Regions from separate parts of the Streptomyces sp. UC4497 genome, predicted to be linked through region 1. Evidence: riboswitches for the same ligand, from Rfam matches in the RefSeq annotation. Region 1 holds a riboswitch; each other region holds the start of a gene.

Region 1 (4,958 bases):
GCATGGCAGCGGGCGCACGGACGCGACGCGTTCTTCTGGGGAGCCTCGTCCCCTTGCTGGTGGTGGCCGCGACGGCCTGCGGCGGGTCCACACGGACCGACTCCGACGTGGGCGCGCACCCCGAGCACCGGCCCTCCGGCGGCCTCTTCGCCCACCCCGGCGTCCTGGTCGACCAGGGCCAACTGGACGCGGTCCGCGACCACGTGGCCCGTAAGCAGGAGCCGTGGATCTCCGCGTACAAGGAGATGAGCGACAGCAAGTACGCCGACCTCGACTACAAGGCCAAGCCGTACGCGACCGTGGAGTGCCCCTTCGACGCCGAGGCAGGGCAGGGCTGCGTCGAGGAGCGCGAGGACGCCATCGCCGCCTATACGCAGGCCCTGCTGTGGAACGTCACCCGCGACAGGGCCCACGCCGCCAAGGCCGTCGAGATCATGAACGCCTGGGCGGACAGGATCACCGGGCACACCGCGGACAACGCGGGGCTGCAGGCCGCCTGGGCCGGCACCTCCTGGGCGAAGGCCGGCGAGCTGATGCAGTACACGTACGAGGACTGGCCGGACGGGCAGGAGCTGAAGTTCCAGCGGATGCTGCGCGAGGCCTATCTGCCCGAAGTGCGGGGCGGCTCCGCCGACTTCAACGGCAACTGGGACCTGGTGATGGCCGACGCGACGATGAGCATGGCCGTCCACCTCAACGACCGGAAGGCCTTCGACCAGGCCGTCGGGCACTTCCGCAACCGGGTCCCCGCGTACTTCTATCTGTCCTCCGACGGGCCGCTGCCGGTGAAGCCGAAGGGCAGCGGCATCGACACCCCGCAGGAACTGCGGACGTACTGGTTCGGGCAGAAGACCTTCAAGGACGGGCTCGCCCAGGAGACCTGCCGCAACTTCAAGCACGCCAGCTACTCCCTCGCCGCCACCTCCCACATGGCGGAGACCGCCTGGCACCAGGGCGTCGACCTGTACGGGGAGGTGAAGGACCGGCTCGCCGCCGCGCTCGAACTGCACTCCAAGTACCAGCTGGGCGCCAAGGCCCCGACCTGGCTGTGCGGCGGGAAGGTGCAGCGGGACATGGGGCCCGACACGGAGGTGGGCCTTCAGCACCTGAACGGACGGCTGAAGATGGACCTCCCGCAGACCGAGAAGCTCACCCGCCAGCAGCGGCCTGAGGGGACGGACGACCTGTTCGTGGCCTGGGAGACGCTCACGCACGCCGCCGCGTGAGCCGTGGCGTGAGCCGCCGCGTGGGCCTCGTGGGAAGCGATTCGCGTTCACTCCCCCTGATGGCGTAGAGTTGTGAACACAACGGCGCGGGGTGGAGCAGCTCGGTAGCTCGCTGGGCTCATAACCCAGAGGTCGCAGGTTCAAATCCTGTCCCCGCTACTGAAGACCGAGGCCGGAATCTCATCGAGATTCCGGCCTCGGTTTCTTTGTGCCGCGATGCCGCTGTGGCGCCCCGTGTGGCCCCTGTACCGCCGGTGTTGCGCACGTCACTTTCCCCACCCGTACGGCCCACTCCTGCTCGCCCCGGCGTCCCCGTGCAGGAACTCTTGGTGAGACGCCGGAAGCTGGCAGGGAACGGCAGGAGACGAGTGGTGGGGAAGCGAACAGGAGGTACCGGCGCGAGACGGAAGCGGCACGGCTCCGAGAACGTGAGGGTCCGGCTCTTCCTGCGGCTGCTGCCCCTGCTGCTCGTCATCGGCGGCGCGGTCTACGAGTACGTCACTCCCAGCGGCTTCCCGGGCGCCCCCTTATTCAGTGCGGCACCGCTGGTGGCCGCCCCGTTCTTCTCGCTCGGCGCGACGATGCTGGTCGGCGTCGTGTCGATCGGCGCGATCACCGCCGTGCACCTGCGCTTCACGGAGCACCTCGACTCGGTGTTCGTCACCGAGATCGTCACCGTGGCCACCGTCTGCCTGCTGGCCTGTCTGCTCAACCGGATCGTGCGCCGCAGCTACGAGGAGCTGGCCTCCGCCCGCGAGATCGCCCAGGCCGCGCAGTTGGCCGTACTGCCCAGGCCCCCCGGGCGGCTCGGCGGCTTCGTCATCGCGGCGCGCTACGAGGCGGCGCAGGCCGACGCGTTCATCGGCGGTGATCTGTACGCGGTCCAGGACACCCCGCACGGCATCCGGATCATCGTCGGCGACGTGCGCGGCAAGGGCATGGGCGCGGTCGCCGCGGTCGCCGTCGTCATCGGCGCGTTCCGGGAGGCGGCCGAGCAGGAGGGTTCCCTGGAGGCGGTCGCCCAGCGCCTCGAGCGGGCCCTGGCGCGCGAGGGCACCCGGCGCAGCGGCATCGACGACTTCGAGGGCTTCACCACCGCGGTGCTCGTCGAGATCCCGCACGGCGTCGAGCTCGTCCGCGTCCTCAACCGCGGCCACCCCAGCCCGCTGTTGCTGCTCGGCGACGGCGCCGTGCGCGCGCTCGATCCGTGCCAGGCGGCGCTGCCGCTCGGCATGAGCGAACTCGGCAGCTGGCCCGACCGGGCCGTCGAGGCGGCGTTCCCGTCCGCGGCCACGCTGTTGCTCTACACCGACGGGCTCTCCGAGGCGCGCGACCCGAGCGGCCGCTTCTACGATCCGGCGGCCCGGCTCTCCGGACGCGTCTTCCCGGGGCCGGAGGAACTCCTCGCGGCCCTCGCCGTGGAGGTGCGCGCGCACACCGGCGACGGGACGAAGGACGACATGGCGCTGCTCGCCGTGCGGCGCGGCTGAGTTCCTTGATCGTTGTTACCAGAGGTAGTCGAACGGCGTCGCTCCGCATAACAATTGACGCACCATCAGCTGTGCGGACGTTTGAGAGGTGCGATCAACTCGCCCTATTCCACCCGCTCATGTCCCGATAAGTCCTGGCCAGAGTCGTGAACGATCAGTGGGAAGCGCTTGGAATTACTGTCTGCTGTCTATTAACGTTCGATAACGCAGCGCGGTCGTCCCAGCCGTCACAAGAGATGGCTCCGTGCGCACACGCTCAATCCCGCAAGGGAACCGGGGAACCACCAACTTGGGGTGAATCGGACGCTCTTCCTGTCCAAGGAGGCGTTCGTAGGAGACCTTCCTGCTCCGAACCCGTCAGCTAACCCGGTAGGCGAGAAGGAAGGAAAGGAGAGCGCCCCCGTGGCGTCGAACCGGCCTGCCCCCGACTTCTTCTACGGCCCCGAAGACGACTTCGGCGTCGAGCAGGAGACCTGGGAGGAGTGGAACCCCACCGAGGAGTCCATCGCTCCCGTCCGCGGTAGGCATCGCGTAGCCCGCCGCCGTGGTGGATTCGCTCGCAGCTCCACTGTTCTCGGCGTCGGCGTGGTCGCCGCCGTCGGTGCGGGCGGCATCGCCACCGCACAGGGCGGCAAGCCGCCGGTCCACATCTCCATGCCCGACCTGTCGGCGGTCAAGGACTCGCTGCCCGAGGCCAAGTCGCTGCCGGGCGTGGGCTCGCTGATATCCGACGGCTCGGACTCCGATTCCGACTCCGGCGCCACGGCCTCCCCGCTGAGCGGCGCCGGTGTCACCCAGGCCGAGGCCGCCGACGGGCAGACCGGCGCCGGCGAGGCGCTGCGGGCCCGCATCATGCAGCAGGCCGAGACGCAGCAGGACGCGGCCGACGCCACCGCGAAGCAGGCCGCCGAGGAGGCCGCCGCGAAGCAGGCGGCAGCCGAGGCCGCCGCCAAGCAGGACGCGGCCAAGGCCAAGGCCCTCGCCGAGAAGAAGGAGGCCGAGGCGGAGGCCCGCCGCAAGGCCGAGGAAGAGCGCCTCGCCAAGCTCGCCAAGAGCTTCAAGCTCCCGGTCGCCTCGTACACGCTCTCCGGCACCTTCGGTCAGCCCGGCTCCATGTGGTCCTCCGGCTATCACACGGGCCTGGACTTCGCCGCCTCCACCGGTACCCCGATCCGCGCCATCCACTCCGGCACGGTCACCGAGGCCGGCTGGGCGGGCGCGTACGGCTACCGCACGGTGCTCACCCTCGACGACGGCACCGAGCTGTGGTTCTGCCACCAGTCCTCGCTCAATGTCAGCGCGGGCCAGAAGGTCTCGACGGGTGACGTCATCGGCCGTGTGGGCGCCACGGGCAATGTCACCGGGCCGCACCTCCACCTGGAGGTCCACCCCGACGGGCAGTCCACCGGGGTCGACCCGGCGTCCTGGCTGCGCGGCAAGGGCCTCACCCCCTGAGCAACTGAACTCCGGCGGTCCTGGCGCACACCCCCCGACGTCAGGGCTGCCGGTTTGCCCATTCTTGGGGCTCTTGGGGCGATTTCCGGTGTGATCGAGGAATGCCGTATTCCGTACGGGTGTTGAGTAGGGGCATGACTTCCTCTCGCTCTCTGCGCAAGCTCGGCACCTCCGACCTCGAGGTCTTCCCGCTGTCCCTCGGGGGCAACGTGTTCGGCTGGACCGCCGACGAAGCCACGTCCTTCGAGGTGCTCGACGCGTACGTCGCCGCGGGCGGCAACTTCATCGACACCGCCGATGTGTACTCGGCGTGGGTGGACGGCAACCGGGGCGGTGAGTCGGAGACCGTCATCGGCAAGTGGCTGGCCTCGCGCGGCCGCCGCGACGACGTCGTCATCGCCACCAAGGGCAGCCAGCACCCCGAGTTCCAGGGCCTGTCCGCCGCCAACATCAAGGCCGCGGCCGACGCCTCCCTGAAGCGCCTGGGCACCGACCACATCGACCTGTACTACACGCACTACGACAAGCCCGAGGTGCCGGTCGAGGAGATCATCGGCGCCCTCGACGAGCTGGTGAAGGCGGGCAAGGTGCGGCACATCGCCGCGTCGAACATCTCCGCCGAGCGCCTTCAGGCCTCCCTCGACTTCTCCGACCGCGAGAACCTCGCCCGGTACGTCGCGCTCCAGCCGCACTACAACCTCGTCTCGCGCGACACGTACGAGGGTGAGCTGCAGGACGTCGCCGCCCGCGCGGGCCTCGGGGCCGTGCCGTACTACGCGCTCGCGTC
Region 2 (4,958 bases), on a different contig from region 1:
CGCGATGATGCACAGGCTGCCGCCCACCCAGACCGGGTTGGAGATCCAGTACAGGAGCTGGTTGACGCCCGCGACGAGCCGGCCGAAGGCCAGGCGCGTCCACACGTAAGGGCCGCCCTGCACGGGGAAGGCCGAGCCGAGTTCGGCGACGAGCAGCCCGTAGGGGAGGAAGAAGAGGACCGCCAGGATGACCATCCAGGTCAGTCCCTGCGGACCCTGGGCGGCGACGGAACCGATGGTGTCCAGGCCGACGAGCGTGCAAATGAGGAAGAACAGCACGTCCAGCCGACGCAGATCCTTGCGCAGCCGTGAGCGCTGCTCGCCCCAGCCTTCGGAGAGGTCGGGCTCGTCCCCGGCGGGCGGGGTCGGCGAGAGGGATGGCGCTTGGGTCACGATTGCTCCTGGCGAGAACAGCGAGAACGAACGAGGACGGCACTGACGGGCATTGCGGGTCTTGCTCGGGCCGCGCTTACCCCCGACCGACCGACTTATTGACTGAACAGCCAGTCAGTAGTGGAACGTGACGTGACTGTGACCTGTCAGGCGGCGAGCCGTCAAGAGTCCTGCACGTGAAGGAGTCGGCACCCGGGAACAACTAGGCTTGCGGCGTGACCAGAGTCCGGTTGAGCGTGGCCGAGCGGCGCGAAGAGCTGCTGGGGGCCGCCATCGAGCAGATCGAGGCGCGCGGGGTGGCCGCCGTGCGCATCGCCGACGTGGCATCGGCGCTCGGCGTGAGCAACGCGCTGGTGCTGTACCACTTCTCGACGAAGGAGAAGCTCGTCGCGGCCGCGTTCGCGCATGCCGCCGAGAGCGACCTGGCCCATCTGCGCAAGCTGCTCGGCCGCCGCACAACGGCCCTGAAGCGGCTGCGCGCCGCGGTGCGCTGGTACGCGCCGACGGGGCAGGCCAAGGGGTGGCGGCTGTGGATCGAGGGCTGGGCGGCGGCGCTGCGCGAGCCCGCGCTGCGGGAGGTCACGCGGGACCTCGACCGGCAGTGGAAGGCGGCGCTCGCCGAAGTGGTCGCCGAGGGCGTGGCGGCGGGCGAGTTCGTCTGCGCCGACCCGATGGGGGCGGCGCTGCGGATCACGGCGCTGCTCGACGGGCTCGCCGTGCAGATGACGGCCTACGACGACGGGCGCGCCAGGTCGGCCGTCGTGTCGCGGGCCCGTATGCAGGAGTGGGTGGATGAGGCGCTCGCCCGCGAACTGGGGCTCGAGCGCGCGGAGTTGACCGGGGCGGGGCGCTGACGGGCGGCCGTCAGCGCCACCGCGCCGCAGAGGTTCAACGCGTCAGGACGCCGCCTCCAGGTGCGCCTTCACCGCGTGCGGGTCCACGAAGCCCTTCGCCTGCACCCGGTCGCCGGAGGACTCGCCGCGCAGCCGGCGCCCGATCCACGGCACCAGGAACTCGCGCGCCCAGTGGATGTCGTCGCGCCGCACCTCGAACGTGCCGCGCGGCGGCAGCAGCGGCCACGCCTGCTCGGGGTCGGCCGGCACGTCGATGCCCAGCGCCTGACCGGCGCGCAGCGCCACCCGCGTGTGCCCCTCGGGCGACAGGTGGAGACGGTCGTCGTCCCAGGCCCTGCGGTCCTGGATGGACTTCAGGGACCACAGGTCGAGCATCAGGCAGCCGTGCCGGTCGGCGATCGCCCGCACGTGCATGTTGTACGTGGCGATCTTGCCGCGCAGGTGCTTGAGCACGGCCACGTCACGGGTGTCGAAGCCGGTGGCCACCATGACGGTGCCGGCCGCCTCGGTGAGCTGGACCACGGCCTTCTCGAAGCGTTCGGCCACGTCGTCCGGGTCGGTGCCGGGGCGGATGATGTCGTTGCCGCCGGCGACCAGGGTCACCAGGTCGGGCGCGAGCTCGACCGCCTTCGGGACCTGGTCCGCGACGATCTGGTCGAGGAGCTTGCCGCGCACGGCCAGGTTCGCGTACTTGAAGGTGTCCTCGGGGACACGGTCGTCCAGGAGGACGGCGAGCCGGTCGGCCCAACCCGCGAACTTTCCGTCGGGCCCGGGGTCACCGACTCCTTCGGTGAAGCTGTCGCCCACGGCCGCGTAGGACCGGATCGTGCCGTTGAGTGTCTCCGTGAGTGCTCTCGATTCGTTTGCCACGACCACACATCTTTCACCCTCGACTGTGACCTACGCGACCGTAGCCAGGGGTTGACGCGTGGTGAGATAACCCACTCGCCACCTGGGGAATAAGCGCGGGAACGCACTTCGGCGCCCGGGGGACAGCCCCGGGCGCCGAAGTGAGCGAGCGGTCGCGACCGCTACGAGTCGTCTCAGGCGTTCACACCGTGCTCGCTCAGGTACGCGATCGGGTCGATGTCCGAGCCGTAGTCCGCGGTCGTGCGGACCTCGAAGTGCAGGTGCGGTCCGGTGACGTTGCCCGTCGCGCCGGACTTGGCGATCTCCTGGCCGGCCGTCACGGTGTCGCCCTGGGCGACGCCGATCGAGGACAGGTGGCCGTACTGGGAGAAGTGGCCGTCGGCGTGCTCGATGACGACCTCGTTGCCGTACGCGCCGCCCGAGCCGGTCGAGACGACGGTGCCGTCGGCGATCGACTTCACGGAGGTGCCGGTCGGCACCGAGTAGTCGGCGCCGGTGTGGCTGCCGCTGGACCACATGGAGCCCGAGTTGCCGTAGCCCGTGCCCTGGGCGCCGTCGACCGGCGCCGCGTAGTCGCCGGAGGCGGTGGTCTTGGCGCTCGTCTCCGTGGCGGTGGCCGCGCCCTCGGAGCCGGATTCACTGTCGGCCGCGCCGCCGAGGTCGAGCTCGACGCCGATCTTGAGGTGGTCCGCGTCGGGGCCGACGGCGTCCTTGTTGTCCTCGTAGAGCTTCTTCCAGCCGCCGTCGACGTCCTGCGCCTTGGCGATCTTCGAGAGCGTGTCACCGGCCTTGACGGTGTACGTCGTGGCGTCGGCGGCGGGGCCGGACGTCGCGGCCTGCGCGCCGGTGGCGCCCATCAGCGGCAGCGCGATGGCGGCTCCGCCGGCGGAGGCGACGGCGGCGACACGGGCGATGCGGCGGGAGGTCGAAAGGCGGTGCTTTCCCTTTGCGGGCATGCTGAATTTCCTCTCCGTCGCCTACGAGGTGAGCTGTCGGGTTCGGGCTGGAGATGCCCGGCCGCGCCCGGGGTACGGGCACGGCTTCACCCCAAGCCGCTTCGGGAAATCCCCTACGCGGCGTCTTGCGTGTGGGTCCCCCGCTCCTGCCGTGACGGGTAGTCGAAAGGAATCCGGGCGGCGGCAGGACTAGGCGTTCCGACCGGATTGATTGGTGACCGTAGGCGAACGGCAATGGCGACGACAAACCCCGAATTCATCTGCGGGGGCAATTCCTTGGGATTCTGAGGCTTCCCTGTGTAACCCTCCGTCGACATTCCTCGCTTTACCAACGCCATACCTTCGGGGATTACTGGGGCGCCATTCCCGGCCGTCCGCCACACAGCGTCACGAACATGAAGCCGGTCACGCACACGCCCACAAGCCCCTTCGATTCATGCACAGTTGGCACGAATCGGGGCGAATCAGACAGATGGTTGCCTGTGGAACCGATGTCGTATCGTCAGGAGCGCGCCCGCCGGCGACCCAACGCCGGTGCACCGATTGGGAGGAGCCCCTGTGACGCAGCACGCACCGTCCACCGAGCCCGAGCTGACCGGAGTGCGCAACTTCCGAGATGTGGGCGGCCTGCCCACCGTGGACGGCCGGCGCGTGCGCCAGGGCGTACTGTTCCGCAGCGGTCACCTCGCCCACGCCACGGCAGAGGACTCGGCCTTCCTCTCCTCCCTCGGCCTGCACACGGTCTTCGACTTCCGCAACTCCGCGGACCAGAAGCTGGAGGGCGCGGACGTCGAACTGCCCGGCGTGCGCAATCTGAACCTGCCGCTCAACGACCCGGCCGACGGCGCCGAATTCTGGACCATGGTCCGCGACGGCAACATCGACCAGCTGCGCCAGATCCTCGACGAGGGCCGCGCGGCGAACCGGCTCGTCGAGTCCTACCGCACCATGATCAAGGAGCGCACCGCCGAGCACAGCCGCGTGCTGCACTCCCTCGCCGAGGACAGCCTCCCCGCGCTGATGCACTGCGCGGCGGGCAAGGACCGCGCGGGCCTGTCGATCGCGGTGACGCTGCTCGCGGTGGGCGTGGAGCGCGACGCCATCGAGGCGGACTACCTCAAGTCCAACGAGAAGCACCGCCGCTACAACGTGCGCCGCACCGCCACCGCGAAGGACGCCTACTCCCCCGAGATCATGGAGCTGCTCAGCCCGCTCTTCGACGCCCGCATCGAGTACCTCAACGCGGGCCTCGAGACGATCGACGAACTGTGGGGCAGCACGGACCGCTACCTCGAAGAGGGCCTGAAGCTCACCTCGGCGACGCGCGAGCGGCTGCGCGAGCGCCTGCTGGACTGAGGCCCGGCGCCTGAGGGCCTGCACCGTCCTCTCGGCCGAAGCCCGGGCCTGAGCCGCAGCCCCGGACCCCGGCCCAGTGCCCGACGTCACCCCTCCCTGTCGCGAAGTGCCGCGCGGGCAGGGAGGGTTACGGCGAGCAGCCCGAGGCACACCGCGCTCGCGGCGAACGTGCCGTACAGCAGCGGCGGTATGTACGGGGACTCCCCCGTCATGCCGCGCATCATCGGGGTCAGCGTGATCAGCGCGATGGTGGTGCCGAGCGCCACCCCTGCCGCCGATACCAGCAGGCTCTCCCAGCGGAGCATCCGCAGCACCTGGCGGCGCGTGGATCCGACGAGGCGGAGCACCGTCAGTTCGCGACGGCGGTCCAGGACCGTCATCACCAGGGTGTTGACCGCGGCGACGGCGGCGAACCCGCCCAGGACCGCGGCCATCATGTAGTTGGACCAGGCCCCCAGCTCGCTGTCCACGCTCTGCGCGACGGCATAGCCCGAGGCGTCGGTGACCTTGCCCAGTGCGGTGAGCGGCT
Region 3 (4,958 bases), on a different contig from region 1:
ATCGTACGTCATGTACGTCCTGTACATTTTTAAAGAAGCAGGTCCTGAAGCAGCGTCTTGAGGAGGCACCATGACCCGTCCGTCCGGCCGCTATGTCCTGCCCGAGTTCACCGAGCGCACCAGTTCGGGGAGCCGCACCCTCGACCCGTATTCGAAGCTCCTGGAAGAGCGCATCGTCTTCCTCGGGACGCCGATCGACGACATCTCGGCGAACGATGTGATGGCGCAGTTCATGCACCTCGAGTACCAGGCGCCCGACCAGGACATCTCCCTGTACATCAACTCTCCGGGCGGCTCGTTCAGTGCGATGACCGCGCTCTACGACACGATGCGGTACGTCGACTGCGACGTGGCGACGACCTGCCTGGGGCAGTGCTCGTCCGTGGCCGCGGTGCTGCTCGCGGCGGGGACGCCGGGGAAGCGGATGACGCTGCCCGGCGCGCGCGTGGTGATCGACCAGCCCTCGCTGCCCGAGCCGGCCCAGGGGCAGCCGAGCGACCTGGAGATCTACGCGAGCGAACTGGTGCGCATGCGCGACCAGTTGGAGGAGCTGCTCGCCCTGCACAGTGGTCGCTCCAAGGAACAGGTCGGCGCCGACATCGAGCGGGACACCGTGCTGACGGCGCAACAGGCCCTGGAATACGGCCTGGTGGACCACGTCGTGGAGAACCGGACCGCCACACTGCGCTCCCCCGGCGCGAGGTGATCGGCCGATGTTCCCACCCGAACTTCCGCCGCTGCCCGCGATGACCCGCGCCGAGTGCGAGCTCGTGGACCGCTACCTGGAGGTGGTCGACCTCATCGCGCGCATCAACCCGGCCCGCGGCGACGACACCTACAGCGGGCTGCGCGCGGCGCAGGCGCTGGTGAGCCGGGCAGCGGAGCTGCGGGACGCGCTGAACCTGATGCACCAGCGGGGCGAGAGCCGGGTGCACGCGAGCACCCTGGCGCGGGCGCTGCGCGTCCTTGATGGGGAGCGGCGCACCAAGCGGGTCACCCTGCCGACAGAACCGATCAGTTGAAGTCGGGGACCGATCAGTAGAAGTCGAGGCCACTCACCGAGCATCCAGAACCGCTACGGCGCGATCCAAACGGCCCGAACGAGGTACCCCGTACGGCCTAGCATCCGGTCCTTTGATGAGCCCGGCAAAGTTGCGCACGAGCCGTAGGCGGCTGCCGGAATTCGGCGTTCCGTCGCTGGTGCGGGCCTCGTCGGGGCTCGTCGGGCCGGGGCGAAAGCCGCACCGTCCACCTGAATGGGTCAAGGGTGACGAGACTCACTTACCGCCGGTTCACCTCGGTTTTCACCTGTGTCGTGCGTGAAGATCCGTTGCGACGACAAGCCCCCGCCGCCGCGGCGGGGCGGTCCGCACGGACGCCGAGTCCTGCCGCCGTGCGGATGCCAGGTCGACAGGAGTGCATCGGCAGGAGTGGAGGACCCGAGCACGACGGGCCCCCGCCGCGCCTCGTCAGAGGCCGTCGGACGGTCCTTGGGGTGAAGCCGCAGCTTGCGGCCGGGCAACTTCGCCGGCCCGAACCCGACAGGTCATCCTTCACAGGCGGCTGACGAAGGGTTGCGCATGACTGCGCTGAATCGTGTTCCGTCGCTGCTGACCCGGGCGGGTACCGCTTCCGCCCTCTCCATCGCCGTCGCCGGCGCGGGGCTCATGGTCCCCGGCGCCGCTTCCGAGGCATCAGCGGCCACGGCATCCGTCAAGGCACTGCACATTGCCGCGTCCAAGAAGGGTGCACCGTACAAGTGGGGCGCCGCCGGACCGCACCGGTTCGACTGCTCGGGCCTCACGCTCTACTCGTTCAAGCGGGCGGGCAAGAAGCTGCCGCGCACGGCTGCCCAGCAGTACAACAGGACCAAGCACATCTCAAGGTCTCACCGCGCCCGTGGTGACCTGGTGTTCTTCCGCTCCGGCCGAAGCATCTACCACGTGGGCATCTACGCCGGTAAGGGCCGCATCTGGCACTCCCCGAAGACCGGCGCCGTGGTGCGTCTCGAGCGGATCTGGACGAACAGCGTGTCGTACGGCCGGGTGCGGTGATCCGCCGCGCTCGCGCTTGAGCGTCACGCGAGCGGATACTCGTAGGGGATGAACGACCGCAACGAGACGCCGTTGGAACGCGCCGATCGGAACTTCGGAGAACTCCTTCAGGAGCTCCGGGTCATCCAGACCGGCGTGCAGTTCCTGTTCGCGTTCTTGTTGACCCTGGCGTTCACGTCGCGCTTCCCCTCGCTCGACTCGGTGCAACGGGCCACGTACGTAACGACGTTGCTCCTCACGGTCATCGCGGCCGCGCTGTTCACGGCGCCGGCCGCGGTGCACCGGATGCTGTTCAGCATGGGTGCGAAACCGCAGATAGTGCGGGTGTCCTCGCGGCTCGCGGCGTACGGGATGGTGGCGCTCGTGCTCGCGCTGAGCGGGTCCGTGCTGCTCGTGGTCGACGTGACGACCGGCAGGGCCGGTGGGATCGCGGCGGGCGTGGGGACGTTCTTCGTCTGTACGGGCCTGTGGGGACTGCTGCCCTGGCTGTTGCGGCGGGCGGTCCTCAGGCGGGGCGGGTGACCGGAGCCACCCAGGGCAGCGTGATCAGCACCGTCTTGCCGCCCTCGGGGGTCGGTCGCACCGTCAGCGTGCCGCCGCACTCCGCGGTGAGGCAGCGGATGATCACCATGCCCCGGCCGTTGTCCTGCTGGACGGCCGCCGGCAGCCGCTTGGGGTAGCGGGGGTGACTGTCGGTGACGCCGATGCGCAGCTGCTCGTCGCGCTCCAGCTCCATGTCGACGGTGAACGTGGGCGACTGCCCGAGGGTGTGCTGCACCGCGTTCGTCGCGAGTTCGGACACGATCAGGCGGACGGTGTCCGCCGCGTCGGTCCCCGGCGCCATGCCCCACTCCCCGAGCACGGTGGCGACATACCTGCGGGCGGCCGAGACCGAGGCGGGATCGCTCGGCAGCGTGACGGATGCTTCCTGGTGGTCTGCCATGGCGACGTGTCCCTTTCCCGCCGAGGTGGCTCGTCCGGCCTCGCGGATCGCTCGCGCGCGGCCCCCGGCAACTGCTTCGCGCCAGATTGCCACTTGGACGTACCCCTGTGGTGCCGATCCCCCAAGATATGCATATATCTGTCGCTCGATGCGGTGAACTCTGCGACGGTGGACCGTATTTGGGCCGAGGTACGCTCCGTCCTCTACCGTCGGCTCAGACACGCGCCCCGTGCGGGCCGGGAGGGAGTCCGGCCGGGTGGCGCGAGGAGCCCCGAGGAGTCCTCCATGAAATACGGTCCCGCGGTACGCCGCCGCAAACTCGGTGCCGAATTGCGCACGCTGCGCGTCCAGGCCGGCCTCACGAGCGGGGAGGCGGCCAGGCTCGTCGGCTGGCACCAGTCAAAAGTGAGCAGGATCGAAACCGGACGCAGCGGCGTGAAGCCTTCGGACGTGCTGCGGCTGCTCGACGCCTTCGAGGCCCGTGATCCCCGACTGCGCGAACTGGTGGTCGCGTTGGCCGGCGGGGACGAGGCGGGCGGGCACCACTGGTGGCACGCGTACCGCGGTCTGCTGCCGCCCGCGTACCGCGATTTCATCAGCCTGGAGTCCCAGGCGTGCCGCATCAGGACCCTGGAGACGAGCGTCGTACCGGGGCTTCTGCAGACACCCGAGTACGCGCAGGCGGTGACACGTTCGGTCTTGAACGGGGCGCCGGACCAGCACATCAACGCGCTGGTGGAGGTGCGGATCGCGCGCCAGGAAGTGTTGCGCGCCGACCCGCCGCTGCGGCTCACCGCCGTGCTCGACGAGGCGGTGCTGCGCAGGGAGGTGGGCGGGAACGGTGTGCTGCGACGGCAGTTGGTGCATCTGGCCGAGGCGGCATCAATGCCGCATGTCCGGATCCATGTGCTTCCGTTCTCGTCGGGTGGCCATATCGGCTTGACGGGACCTTTCGTTGTGTTCTCTTTTCCGAACACATCTGATCTGGATGTGGTTGTTCTCGACCATTTGACGAGTAGCCTCTACCTCGAGCGGAAAGAAGACCTCAAGGCGTACACCGACGCCTTCGACGCTCTTCTGCTCCATGCCAGGTCACCCGAGGATTCACTGGAATTCATCGCGGAGATTGCCGGGTAAGCGAGGACGCCGACACCTCGTCGTGCGCCGGCACCGCGTGAGGAGGCATCATGGCCATTGCCCGCAGCACGTCGCTGAGCGGTGTCCGATGGCGGCGCAGCAGCCGCAGCACGGGCGCCAACAACTGTGTGGAGACGGCCTCGTTGAGGTCGGGTGCGCCGGCCGGTCTGCTGGCCGTCCGCGACTCCAAGCGCACGACGGGGCCCGCGCTCCTGTTCACGTCCGCTAGTTGGCGGGCGTTCGTCAACTCCCTTCGGTAGCCGCCCCGTTGGGAGCGGTGCGGCTGATCACTCGGACGGCCTCGGTGACCTCGGTCTCCGTGAGGTCGGCGCGGGCGGTCAGCCGTAGCCGCGCGATGCCGTCGGGCACGGAGGGCGGCCTGAAGCACCCCACCGAGAGCCCCGCGTCCCGGCAGTCCGCCGCCCAGCGGACCGCCGCATCGGGCGAGGGGGCACGCACGGAGACGACCGCGGCATCGGGACGGACCGCCAACAGGCCTTCCTTCTCCAGTAGTTGATGCAGAGACGTCGCCACGTCCCGTGCGCGCGCGGCGCGTTCCGGCTCGCGGCGCAGCAGACGCAGCGCCGCGAGGGCCGCGCCGCAGGCGGCGGGGGCGAGGCCCGTGTCGAAGATGAACGTGCGGGCCGCGTTGACGAGATGGTCGATGACATGGGCCGGGCCGAGCACCGCGCCGCCCTGGCTGCCGAGGGACTTGGAGAGGGTGACACTGACGACGGTGTCGGCCGCGCCCGCGAGTCCCGCCGCGTACGGAACGCCGCGCCCGCCGGAGCCCACGACGCCGAGCCCGTGCGCGTCGTCGATGA

What was found. Region 1 has a riboswitch for cyclic di-AMP ahead of ACYSUO_RS15820 (M23 family metallopeptidase). Riboswitches for the same ligand answer to the same signal wherever they lie in the genome.
Region 2: linked by a shared signal. The riboswitch ahead of ACYSUO_RS29215 (M23 family metallopeptidase) and the one ahead of ACYSUO_RS15820 (M23 family metallopeptidase) in region 1 are both predicted to bind cyclic di-AMP.
Region 3: linked by a shared signal. The riboswitch ahead of ACYSUO_RS09655 (C40 family peptidase) and the one ahead of ACYSUO_RS15820 (M23 family metallopeptidase) in region 1 are both predicted to bind cyclic di-AMP.

The regions. Positions count from the first base shown of each region.
Region 1 is NZ_JBTYHB010000009.1:266,114-271,071, forward strand. It holds gene ACYSUO_RS15805 (alginate lyase family protein) at 3-1,226, shown strand; tRNA gene ACYSUO_RS15810 (tRNA-Met) at 1,312-1,385, shown strand; gene ACYSUO_RS15815 (PP2C family protein-serine/threonine phosphatase) at 1,598-2,716, shown strand; cyclic di-AMP (ydaO/yuaA leader) riboswitch at 2,960-3,107, shown strand; gene ACYSUO_RS15820 (M23 family metallopeptidase) at 3,119-4,171, shown strand; gene ACYSUO_RS15825 (aldo/keto reductase) at 4,306-4,958, shown strand, end outside.
Region 2 is NZ_JBTYHB010000026.1:18,600-23,557, forward strand. It holds gene ACYSUO_RS29200 (APC family permease) at 1-393, opposite strand, end outside; gene ACYSUO_RS29205 (TetR/AcrR family transcriptional regulator) at 609-1,247, shown strand; gene ACYSUO_RS29210 (SGNH/GDSL hydrolase family protein) at 1,290-2,072, opposite strand; gene ACYSUO_RS29215 (M23 family metallopeptidase) at 2,291-3,073, opposite strand; cyclic di-AMP (ydaO/yuaA leader) riboswitch at 3,077-3,248, opposite strand; gene ACYSUO_RS29220 (tyrosine-protein phosphatase) at 3,632-4,429, shown strand; gene ACYSUO_RS29225 (ABC transporter permease) at 4,516-4,958, opposite strand, start outside.
Region 3 is NZ_JBTYHB010000005.1:175,335-180,292, forward strand. It holds gene ACYSUO_RS09645 (ATP-dependent Clp protease proteolytic subunit) at 71-706, shown strand; gene ACYSUO_RS09650 (hypothetical protein) at 714-1,022, shown strand; cyclic di-AMP (ydaO/yuaA leader) riboswitch at 1,448-1,577, shown strand; gene ACYSUO_RS09655 (C40 family peptidase) at 1,581-2,054, shown strand; gene ACYSUO_RS09660 (DUF6328 family protein) at 2,103-2,576, shown strand; gene ACYSUO_RS09665 (ATP-binding protein) at 2,560-2,997, opposite strand; gene ACYSUO_RS09670 (helix-turn-helix domain-containing protein) at 3,283-4,134, shown strand; gene ACYSUO_RS09675 (DUF397 domain-containing protein) at 4,185-4,394, shown strand; gene ACYSUO_RS09680 (8-amino-7-oxononanoate synthase) at 4,378-4,958, opposite strand, start outside.